One region of the Vibrio sp. 811 genome, then DNA from elsewhere that is predicted to be linked to it. Evidence: predicted binding sites of a transcription regulator. Region 1 holds the regulator's gene; each other region holds the start of a gene.
The links. Region 1 encodes PurR, which represses purine synthesis genes. Its sites were predicted from a motif close to TNANGNAAACGTTTNCNTNA; they were not measured.
Positions count from the first base shown of each region.

Region 2: the regulator PurR is predicted to act here: its motif matches at 1,943-1,962, upstream of purL (phosphoribosylformylglycinamidine synthase).
Region 3: the regulator PurR is predicted to act here: its motif matches at 2,123-2,142, upstream of R7Q46_RS07620 (NupC/NupG family nucleoside CNT transporter).

Region 1 covers NZ_JAWOUB010000002.1:580,993-584,249, forward strand. Annotated here, with positions in the region: gene torD (molecular chaperone TorD) at 1-350, shown strand, start outside; gene purR (HTH-type transcriptional repressor PurR) at 819-1,823, shown strand; cyclic di-GMP riboswitch class I at 2,111-2,200, shown strand; gene R7Q46_RS06445 (TfoX/Sxy family DNA transformation protein) at 2,317-2,907, shown strand; gene R7Q46_RS06450 (TVP38/TMEM64 family protein) at 3,022-3,257, shown strand, end outside.
Region 2 covers NZ_JAWOUB010000025.1:15,022-18,278, forward strand. Annotated here, with positions in the region: gene mltF (membrane-bound lytic murein transglycosylase MltF) at 227-1,804, opposite strand; gene purL (phosphoribosylformylglycinamidine synthase) at 2,104-3,257, shown strand, end outside.
Region 3 covers NZ_JAWOUB010000003.1:163,605-166,861, forward strand. Annotated here, with positions in the region: gene deoC (deoxyribose-phosphate aldolase) at 1-91, opposite strand, end outside; gene R7Q46_RS07615 (hypothetical protein) at 182-316, shown strand; gene R7Q46_RS07620 (NupC/NupG family nucleoside CNT transporter) at 675-1,958, opposite strand; gene R7Q46_RS07625 (TatD family hydrolase) at 2,163-2,936, opposite strand; gene R7Q46_RS07630 (DUF5363 family protein) at 2,923-3,120, opposite strand; gene prfC (peptide chain release factor 3) at 3,216-3,257, opposite strand, start outside.

The sequences.
Region 1 (3,257 bases):
TTGGTGAATCAGGTTTACTGAATGACAAGCCAGCTGAGGAAATGGAAAAGTTGATGACTGAATTTGGCGTTCAAGTAGACGAAAACCTAAAGGAACCTGCGGATCACTTAGCCGTTGAGCTCGACTTTCTCGGGAACATGATTATCCGCTCAAACGAGCTTGAACAAGAAAAACACATGGAAGAAGCCTTCGTTAAACAAAACGACTTTATCCAGCAACAATTGATGTCTTGGTTACCTCAGTTTTCAGACAAATGTAAACAATTCGACGAATTTGGATTTTACTCGAGTGTCGCGAAACTATTAGTTGCATTTTGTAAACTAGACAGCGCCTACGTTCTTGGTGAATAATTGCCGCCTATTTTTAGGGAGCCTGCCTATCGGGCTTCCTGTATGCCTGAAAGTGACCAATTGTAAGTAACTTGGGTATAATATTCGTTTGCCTTAACTTAGCGCAAAGACGCTTGGTTATTTAGCAGTCAAAATGTGACTTCAAATACACAAATCTCTTGCTGAAAACATTGCTAGTCAGTCCACATAGGGCTAAAATGTGAGCGCAAACGATTAAATATGATTTATATGTAAACCGCTGAAATATAGCGGTTTTTGTGTTTTCTTAACAGGTTGATGGCAATTTCTCATCAGATAGAAAAAAGATAAAATTCATCGACCGATGCTGCTACGCACCCTTTTGTCGCACTTGGATCAACCGCTGCCGAGACACTTAGCGCCAATTTTATATTGCTAGGTGTGAAACCATTAGAGCATCAGGTACATCCAATACGACATATTTCAGTAGCTCGATACAGGACACCATTTATGGCCACGATAAAAGACGTTGCTCGCTTAGCCGGCGTTTCCACTACGACAGTTTCGCACGTTATCAATAAAACGCGTTTCGTTGCAGAAGCAACGCAAGAAAAAGTAATGAAAGCCGTTGACGAGCTGAATTACGCGCCAAGTGCCGTTGCACGCAGCCTAAAATGCAACTCAACTCGTACGATTGGCATGTTAGTAACTCAATCAACTAACCTATTTTTCTCAGAAGTGATTGATGGCGTTGAGAGCTACTGTTACCGCCAAGGCTATACTCTGATTTTATGTAACACAGGCGGGATTTACGAAAAACAACGCGATTACATTCGTATGCTGGCTGAAAAGCGCGTTGATGGCATCCTAGTGATGTGTTCTGACTTAACCGAAGAACTAAAAGAGATGCTTGACCGTCATGCGGACATTCCTAAAGTGGTCATGGATTGGGGCCCAGAGAGCTCACAAGCAGACAAGATCATGGATAACTCAGAAGAAGGTGGCTACATTGCAACCAAACATCTGATTGACAATGGTCATACGGATATCGCTTGTCTAAGCGGTCATTTTGAAAAGCTTGCTTGCCAAGAGCGCATTGCAGGTTTCCGTCGCGCAATGAGTGAAGCGAACCTAGCTGTAAATGAAGACTGGATCCTTGAAGGTAACTTTGAATGTGATACGGCCGTATTAGTTGCAGATAAAATTACCGCAATGGACAAGCGCCCGACGGCGGTATTCTGTTTTAACGACACAATGGCTCTAGGCCTAATGAGCCGCTTGCAACAAAACGGGATCAAAATTCCTGAAGATATTTCAGTGATCGGCTACGACAACATCGAGCTTGCGGAATACTTCTCTCCACCGCTAACGACTATCCACCAACCTAAACGTCGTGTTGGTAAAAATGCATTCGAAATTCTACTTGAGCGTATCAAAGATAAAGAACACGAAAAACGAATTTTCGAAATGCAACCTGAGCTTGTAATTCGAAATACTGTGAAAAAAATGAACTAAATTTCACTGTATTTAACCGTGTTAAATAAGCGCTCTACAGGGGCGCTTATTTTTTTGGGAAAATTAAGTGTTCTCTAATACTTCACACAGCTCTAATAACAATTGACTAACGTTAACTCCCTGTTTTATATAAATGTAATATATATTAAGAACTCCTTTTCAAAGGCCAATTTGCACCTTTCCATATGCAAAATAGAGCATTCAATCTATCATTTTTATTGAACCGAAATCACACTTTTAACGCTAAACCGTGATGTTAATTCAATATAAGAAGTATGCTCATTGTGTCACGCACAGGGCAAACCATTCGAAAGAGTGGGACGCAAAGCCTCCGGCCTGAACCATATTACGATATGGAAGGTAGCGGGGTTACCGATGGCAAGTGTGTAAGCAATGACTTTACTCTGTAATGACATTGTTTTTACGCATGTTTGCTACTCTCTCGGACCTGACTTTTGGTGGCGTAATATTAATTACACCGAGATAACAAAACATGGATAAACCGATACTCAAAGACTCTATGAAGCTATTTGAGGCACTTGGTAATATCAAGTCGCGCTCAATGTTTGGTGGCTTCGGACTATTCGCTGATGAAACAATGTTTGCACTAGTGGTAAACAATCAGCTTCATATCAGAGCAGACCAAAAAACTTCATCTGACTTCGAGAAACAAGGGCTAAAGCCTTACGTTTATAAAAAACGTGGCTTTCCAGTCGTTACAAAGTACTACGCTATTTCCAGCGATTTATGGGAATCAAGCGAACGCTTAATCGAAGTAGCGAATCAATCATTGAAAAAGGCAAAGCTTGAGAAAGAACAGCAAGCAAGTACAAAGCCTAACCGTTTGAAAGATTTGCCTAACTTACGACTGGCTACCGAGCGCATGCTAAAAAAAGCCGGCATCGAATCCGTAGAGAAGCTTGAAGAGGAAGGTGCGCTTAACGCCTATAAAGCGATAAGAGATACGCACTCTGCAACCGTCAACATTGAGTTGCTATGGGCACTAGAAGGTGCTATCAACGGCACTCATTGGAGTGTAGTACCTCAAGCTCGCCGAGATGAGTTGATGAACGCCCTCCAATAAAAGTCGGCCTAAAAACTATCTTGTAAAACCGCAGTCTAATCTGCGGTTTTTTTGTGAAATTTTTTCGGTTTTCCTACTGTCTTATTACATATATCCCAAATTGGAATCAAAATTATGAATAAGAAACTGATATTAGGTCTCATCCTACTAGCGGCTATCGTCTTTTTAGGTATTAACTTTGGCCAGTATTTAACCTTAGAGAATGCAAAAGCCCAACAAGAAGCACTAACTACATACATCGATCAGAATTTTGTATTCTCGGCTGCGATTTACTTTTTTACCTACATTGCAATTACCGCTTTTTCTATCCCAGGAGCGGCAGTAGTCACCTTACTTGGTGCAGCCTTATT
Region 2 (3,257 bases), on a different contig from region 1:
TGTAGCCGAAAGCGCCGCTTCATCAAGTGAGCTAAACCATGTGGTTGTAAAGTAATCTGTTACAAAGCAATCAGTTTTACTAACGATGAAGAAAAGGCGACCAACCAAAGGAATGGTTGAGTGTGGTTGGTGTCACTCAGAATATTGGAGTCTAGATAAGTTTTCGTTAGGACTCAACAAAAATGACGAGCTTTATAGGCTCGTCATTTTTTAGTTTACCGCGGGTTTATTCTTCAATGCTTTCTTGTTCGGTGTCTTCTTCAACCGTGACGTCAGAAGCGCCAGAGACTTGTTCTACGACGGTCTCTACTGCGCCCGATATCAAAATGTCGGGGTTGAGCGGCGGAATCACTTGCAAGTCATCGCTATTCTCATCAATCGCTGGCTGTTGGCTGACATGACCAATGATGGATTGGTAATAACGTCGAATATTTTCTACGTAATTACGCGCTTCATCGCCTCTGGCGTACCCATAGCGAGTTTGACTGTAATAGCGCTTCTGACGCAGTAAAGGCAGCCTGTCTTTTACATCCGCCCAAGCGTTCGGATCGCCACCTTGTGCTTTGGTGAGTCGTCGTGCGTCCATCATGTGGCCGTAACCAATATTGTATGAAGCTAACGCAAACCATATTTTTTCATGCTCGTTAATGCTATCAGGCACGCGACTTACAATACGGCGTAAGTACTCGACACCACCACGAACAGATTGCTCAGGGTCCAAACGGTTAGTCACCCCGACGCTTTTCGCCGTTGGCAGAGTCAGCATCATCATCCCCCTAACACCCGTTGGCGATTTTGCTGTTGGTTTCCAGTGTGACTCTTGATAAGCCAATGCTGCAATTAAGCGCCAGTCGAACTCTTCGCTGTACTTTTGGAATAAAGGTGCCCACTTAGGCAATTTGTCATCCAGAGCTCGAATGAATGCGCGAGTATCAACGTAATCAAATGCTTCAATATGACCAATGTACTTTTCTTCGAGGGTGGACAGTTCTCCTGATTGTTTGATGTTACCGAAAAACTCTATCAGCATCGCATACAAACTTTCGTCTTCAGAACGTCGAGTAAACCAAGATACTGGTTGATCTTCTGTAAGTTCAAACGCGAGCGCAAGATCGGGGTAAAGGCGTTGAGCAAGGGAAAGTTCCACCGAATCAGTCACAGTAAAACGTAACTCACCCGTCGATACGTATTTGAGTAAGTCTCTCGTGTCAGCATCACCAACAATTTCAAACTGAAGTTCTGGATACTGCTTCTTTAACGCTGTTAGGGTCGGAACATATTGCGATTGTTCAACGATCTTTAATGTTTGAGCGCCTGCATTTGTATCTTCGTCGGACTCGTCGTCTTTCGAGGCTTGGTATTCAATGAGTTGTTCGATATCACGTGGTCGAAGTTGCCCTTTTTTATATACCACTTGTTGGCTTACATAATAATAGGCAGGGCCTGGTCTAAATCGTTTGACTGCTTGTGACGTTTGATTTAAACCCGTAGCGATGATATCGATATCTCCTTTCTTAAGAGCAGGAAAAAGCTCAGCCTGGCGAAAGGCTGGTTTAATCTCGAGTTTGACGCCGAGCTGTTCCGCAAACTGACGCGCCAATTCGTAATCCAACCCTGCGGGACCATCGGGACCTATGTAGTAGGAAAGCTGATTGTTTAGCGTGCCAACACGAAGCACACCACGTTCTTGAATTTTTTCAAATTCACTTTTGGGCTCCGACTCAATCTGGCAAGCTGAGAGCAAAAGAACAGAAACTAAAATTAGAGCACTGCGCTTGAGCCGGTTGAAGTGACTTATTTGCATTAATAGGTACATCTTGGAAAATTTCTATTTGCCTTTATATCAAAGCGAGCTCATGGGGCAAAGTGAATCACACACTTATAACGTGACATTGTGTGTTTTATCGACATTTTAGTTGTAATTCAAATTTGACAAAAAAAATGACGCAAACGGTTGCTTTTGGTGTTACATCACAAAAACAATTACTATATAATGCGCTCGCAATGACGAGGTGGAATCGGCATAGGTTCGACAGGGCTTATTTTAAGTGTCTGAATTTATTCCAATATCACCTTAATCAATTGCATAAGAGACCTAAGCACATGAGAATTTTGCGTGGCTCCCCAGCTCTTTCTGAGTTTCGTGTTAATAAACTACTGGAACTTTGTCGTGAACAAGATCTGCCTGTAACTAGCATTTATGCCGAGTTTATGCACTTTGCCGATCTAAAGTCAGACCTTGATGACCAAGAGTTAGAAAAACTTGAAAAGTTACTAACTTACGGCCCAACCATCGAAGAGCATGAGCCTGAAGGTCTTCTACTTCTTGTCACGCCTCGTCCTGGCACTATCTCGCCTTGGTCTTCTAAATCTACCGATATCGCTGTTAACTGTGGTCTGGATAAAGTGAAACGTCTAGAGCGTGGTACGGCTTATTATGTCGAATCTTCAGTTGTTCTATCAGAAGCTCAAGCTGACGCTGTTAAAGCGTTAATTCACGACCGCATGATGGAAACAGTATTCACAGCATTTGAAGCCGCATCAGCATTATTTACTGTTGCAGAGCCTAAGCCTGTCGCACATGTTGATATCTTAGCTGGCGGTCGTCTTGCGCTTGAAGAGGCAAACGTTTCCCTTGGCTTGGCACTCGCAGAAGATGAAATTGATTACTTGGTAGAGAACTTTACTAAGCTTGGGCGTAACCCAAACGACATTGAATTGATGATGTTTGCTCAGGCGAACTCAGAGCATTGTCGCCACAAAATTTTTAACGCAGATTGGACTATCGACGGGGTAGATCAACCTAAGTCTTTGTTCAAAATGATCAAAAACACTTTTGAAACGACACCTGACTATGTGCTGTCTGCATACAAAGACAACGCAGCCGTTATGACAGGTTCTAAAGCGGGGCGTTTCTTCCCTGACCCTAAATCTCGTCAATACACGTACCACCATGAAGATACGCACATCTTGATGAAGGTAGAAACGCACAACCACCCAACGGCAATCTCTCCATGGCCGGGCGCATCGACTGGCTCAGGCGGTGAAATCCGTGACGAAGGCGCGACGGGTATCGGCGGTAAGCCAAAAGCGGGTCTGGTTGGTTTTACAACCTCTAACTTACGTATTCCTGGTTTTGAACAGCCATGGGAAACCGACTTCGGCAAGCCGGGTCGTATTGTGAATGCGTTAGACATCATGCTTGAAGGCCCTCTTGGCGGCGCGGCATTCAACAACGAATTTGGTCGTCCAAATCT
Region 3 (3,257 bases), on a different contig from region 1:
AGATCACTTTTGCATCAGTGTCATCGTCATTCAACGTAGTTAGGTCCATAAGTTTAAGTGCACGTAGCGCTGCTGCTTTTAAATCGCTCATTTCTATCTCCGATCAATATTCAAAAAATTCACTACTCAGCCTTACATCACGTCTTTAACTATAATCAACAAGTCGAGACAATGTGAGTAAATGGCTAAACAGTCTATTAATGAACGGACTTGGTTCCCTGAAGACTCGGCATATACAGCGAAAATTTATCATATGCCAATTGCTATCCTTGTCACCGCACAGTACCAGTTTGGCCTATGGCACAACAATCTATGATTGCGGTGTCTTTAATATCACATCACAAAGCAAAACGCCTATTAGATCTGATATTGCAGGGCAATTCATTTGCCCATCGATTATGTAATATTCATTACGTGATTAAGAATCAAGCTTAACCACTATCCTGTGATTAATACATTATAGAGTTTCACCGCAAAACTGTAGCACCAAATAGAGCGCAAACGGTTTGTATCTCAAAATTTCCTAGCCCCTATTCCATTGACTGCGTAATACCTCGACTAAGGCAAACACCCGATGAAATTTTGGAGCCCGAAAAACGAAAAATGCCCCGCAGCAATCTCTTGCTACAGGGCATGATGTAAAACGGCGTCTATATATTAAGAACCGATTCTAATTATAGTGCTGCAAGGCTTAAGCAGAAGCCTGCAATTGTCGCTGCCATAAGGTTAGACAACGTACCTGCAAGAACTGCTTTAACACCCATGCGAGCGATGTCACTACGACGGTTTGGTGCAAGGCTACCTAGACCACCAAGTAGAATCGCGATAGAAGAAAGGTTCGCGAAACCACATAGTGCGAATGAGATGATAGCTGTTGTCTTCTCAGACATTACTTCACCAGTTGCCGCGATTACTTGAGCGTTTTCACCTAGGTATGGTGTGAAGTTCAAGTAAGCAACGAATTCGTTCACTACGATTTTCTGACCGATGAATGAACCAGCTGTTACAGCTTCTGCCCATGGAACACCGATTAGGAATGCTAGTGGAGAGAACGCGTAACCTAGGATTAGCTCTAGTGTTAGTTCTGGCATGCCGAACCAACCACCGATGCCACCTAGCATACCGTTGATTAGCGCGATTAGACCAACGAATGCGATTAGCATTGCACCTACGTTAAGCGCAAGTTGTAGACCAGAAGCCGCACCGCCCGCAGCTGCGTCGATTACGTTAACTGGTTTGTCGTCACCGCCGTCCATCGCTTCTTCGATACTTTCGTGAGGCTGGTCAGTCTCAGGGTGAAGGATTTTAGCGAACAGTAGACCACCTGGTGCTGCCATGAATGATGCCGCAACTAGGTACTCTAGTGGAACACCCATAGATGCGTAACCAGCTAGTACACCACCAGCAACAGAAGCTAGACCACCACACATTACCGCGAATAGCTCTGATTGAGTCATTTTTGGAACGAATGGACGAACAACTAGAGGTGCCTCAGTTTGACCTACGAAAATGTTAGCTGCTGCTGACATTGATTCCGCACGCGAAGTGCCTAGCGCTTTTTGTAGTGCGCCACCAAGAATCTTGATAACCCATTGCATAACGCCAATGTAGTAAAGAACTGAAATCAGTGCAGAGAAGAAGATCAGTGTAGGAAGAACACGGAATGCGAAGATGAAACCGCCGCCGCCGAATACTTCGAACATCTTGTCAGAAACAAGACCACCGAACAGGAATGATGAACCATCGTTACCGTAGTTGATAACGTTAGAAACACCTGAAGAGAAACCGTTTAGTAGATCACGGCCCCAAGGTACATACAGAACAAATGCACCTAATGCGAATTGGATAGCGAATGCGCCACCCACAGTTCTAAAGTTGATAGCTTTTCGGTTGTTAGAAAATGCCACTGCAATCGCAAGAAGCACTACCATACCGATTAGGCTCATAAACAGGCTCATAGTTTATGACTTCCTTATAAGTTATTTATTGGCGTGTTACAAAATGGAGCTATAAAGCGGGGGCAATTATACTCATGCAGAATCAATTAAAGTAATGCCAGCCTCACACTTTCCTATAAGATTCATGATTGATTCAACCAGCTTTGTGAGTTAATTCACAATAAGCAGGAAAACGTTTTCGATTTCAAACCACATCTTTAGATTTTATTCACATATCGAGAAAGCAAAATTGCTATTTTTCCACAGTTGAGAGGCAATCGATTGCTTTCGGCCGTTATGCAACTCTACGAGCTCATTAAAGACGTGAATGAGTTTGGCTGGGTGATTTGACTCCCCTTGATATCCAAGTATAGGCATATCTGGTGCGTCTGTTTCGATTACTAGGTTTTCGAGTGGTAATTTTTGAATTGCGTCGCGTGTTTTCTTGGCTCTTGGGTAGGTAATCGTTCCTCCTACACCGATAAAAAAACCTAATTTGACCCACTCCATGGCTTGCTGATAACTCCCAGAAAAAGCGTGTAGCACACCACCTCTAGGGAGATTCGCCGCTTTCACCATTTGAATGAGGCGATTGTGCGCTTTTCGGCTATGTAAAATAACTGGGAGTTCGAAGCGTCTAGCCAGCTCAAATTGAACTTCAAGTATCTTTTCTTGCAACTGTGGATCAACATCAATGGCAAAATCTAAACCACACTCTCCTATTGCCACGCACTGCTGCCCTTTTTGATTTAGATAGCCTTCTAGCTCTGTAAGGTTCTGCTCAACGTTATCTTCAAGAAAATACGGATGAAAGCCGAGCGCATAATACAAATTGGTATGTTGCTCTGCCAAAGTTTGAATACGAGCCCAGTTTTGCGGACCGACGGAAGGAATCAAAATTCTTGCGACGCCTTGCGTTTGAGCAAGCTCAAGTTGATGCGCAAAGTCATCTTGAAACACATCAAAATCAAAGTGGCAGTGCGTATCAAAGAGCTTCATCTTGACGCTTTTTATCTGTATCTGCGGGCAGAAAACCAGAGGATGGTTGGGCTTCACTCTTCTCTTTAGTTTGATGGGCAGGGTCTTTTCGATATGGGACACAACTGCGTTTCTGATCGGGAGTTAGCCCCATCTCTTTACACCAGTTGTCGTAACGCTTTAGCCCACGTTTAAACCAATTCATATCTTATCCTTATATAAAAACGCCCTTGGCTAAGTTTATAGCCAAGGGCGTTTTAAAATCTAGTTTGCGTTACGGCTTACCCTAACCGCGCCAAATTAGTGCTCACGCGTCGCACGGAAATCAACGTCAGGGAAACG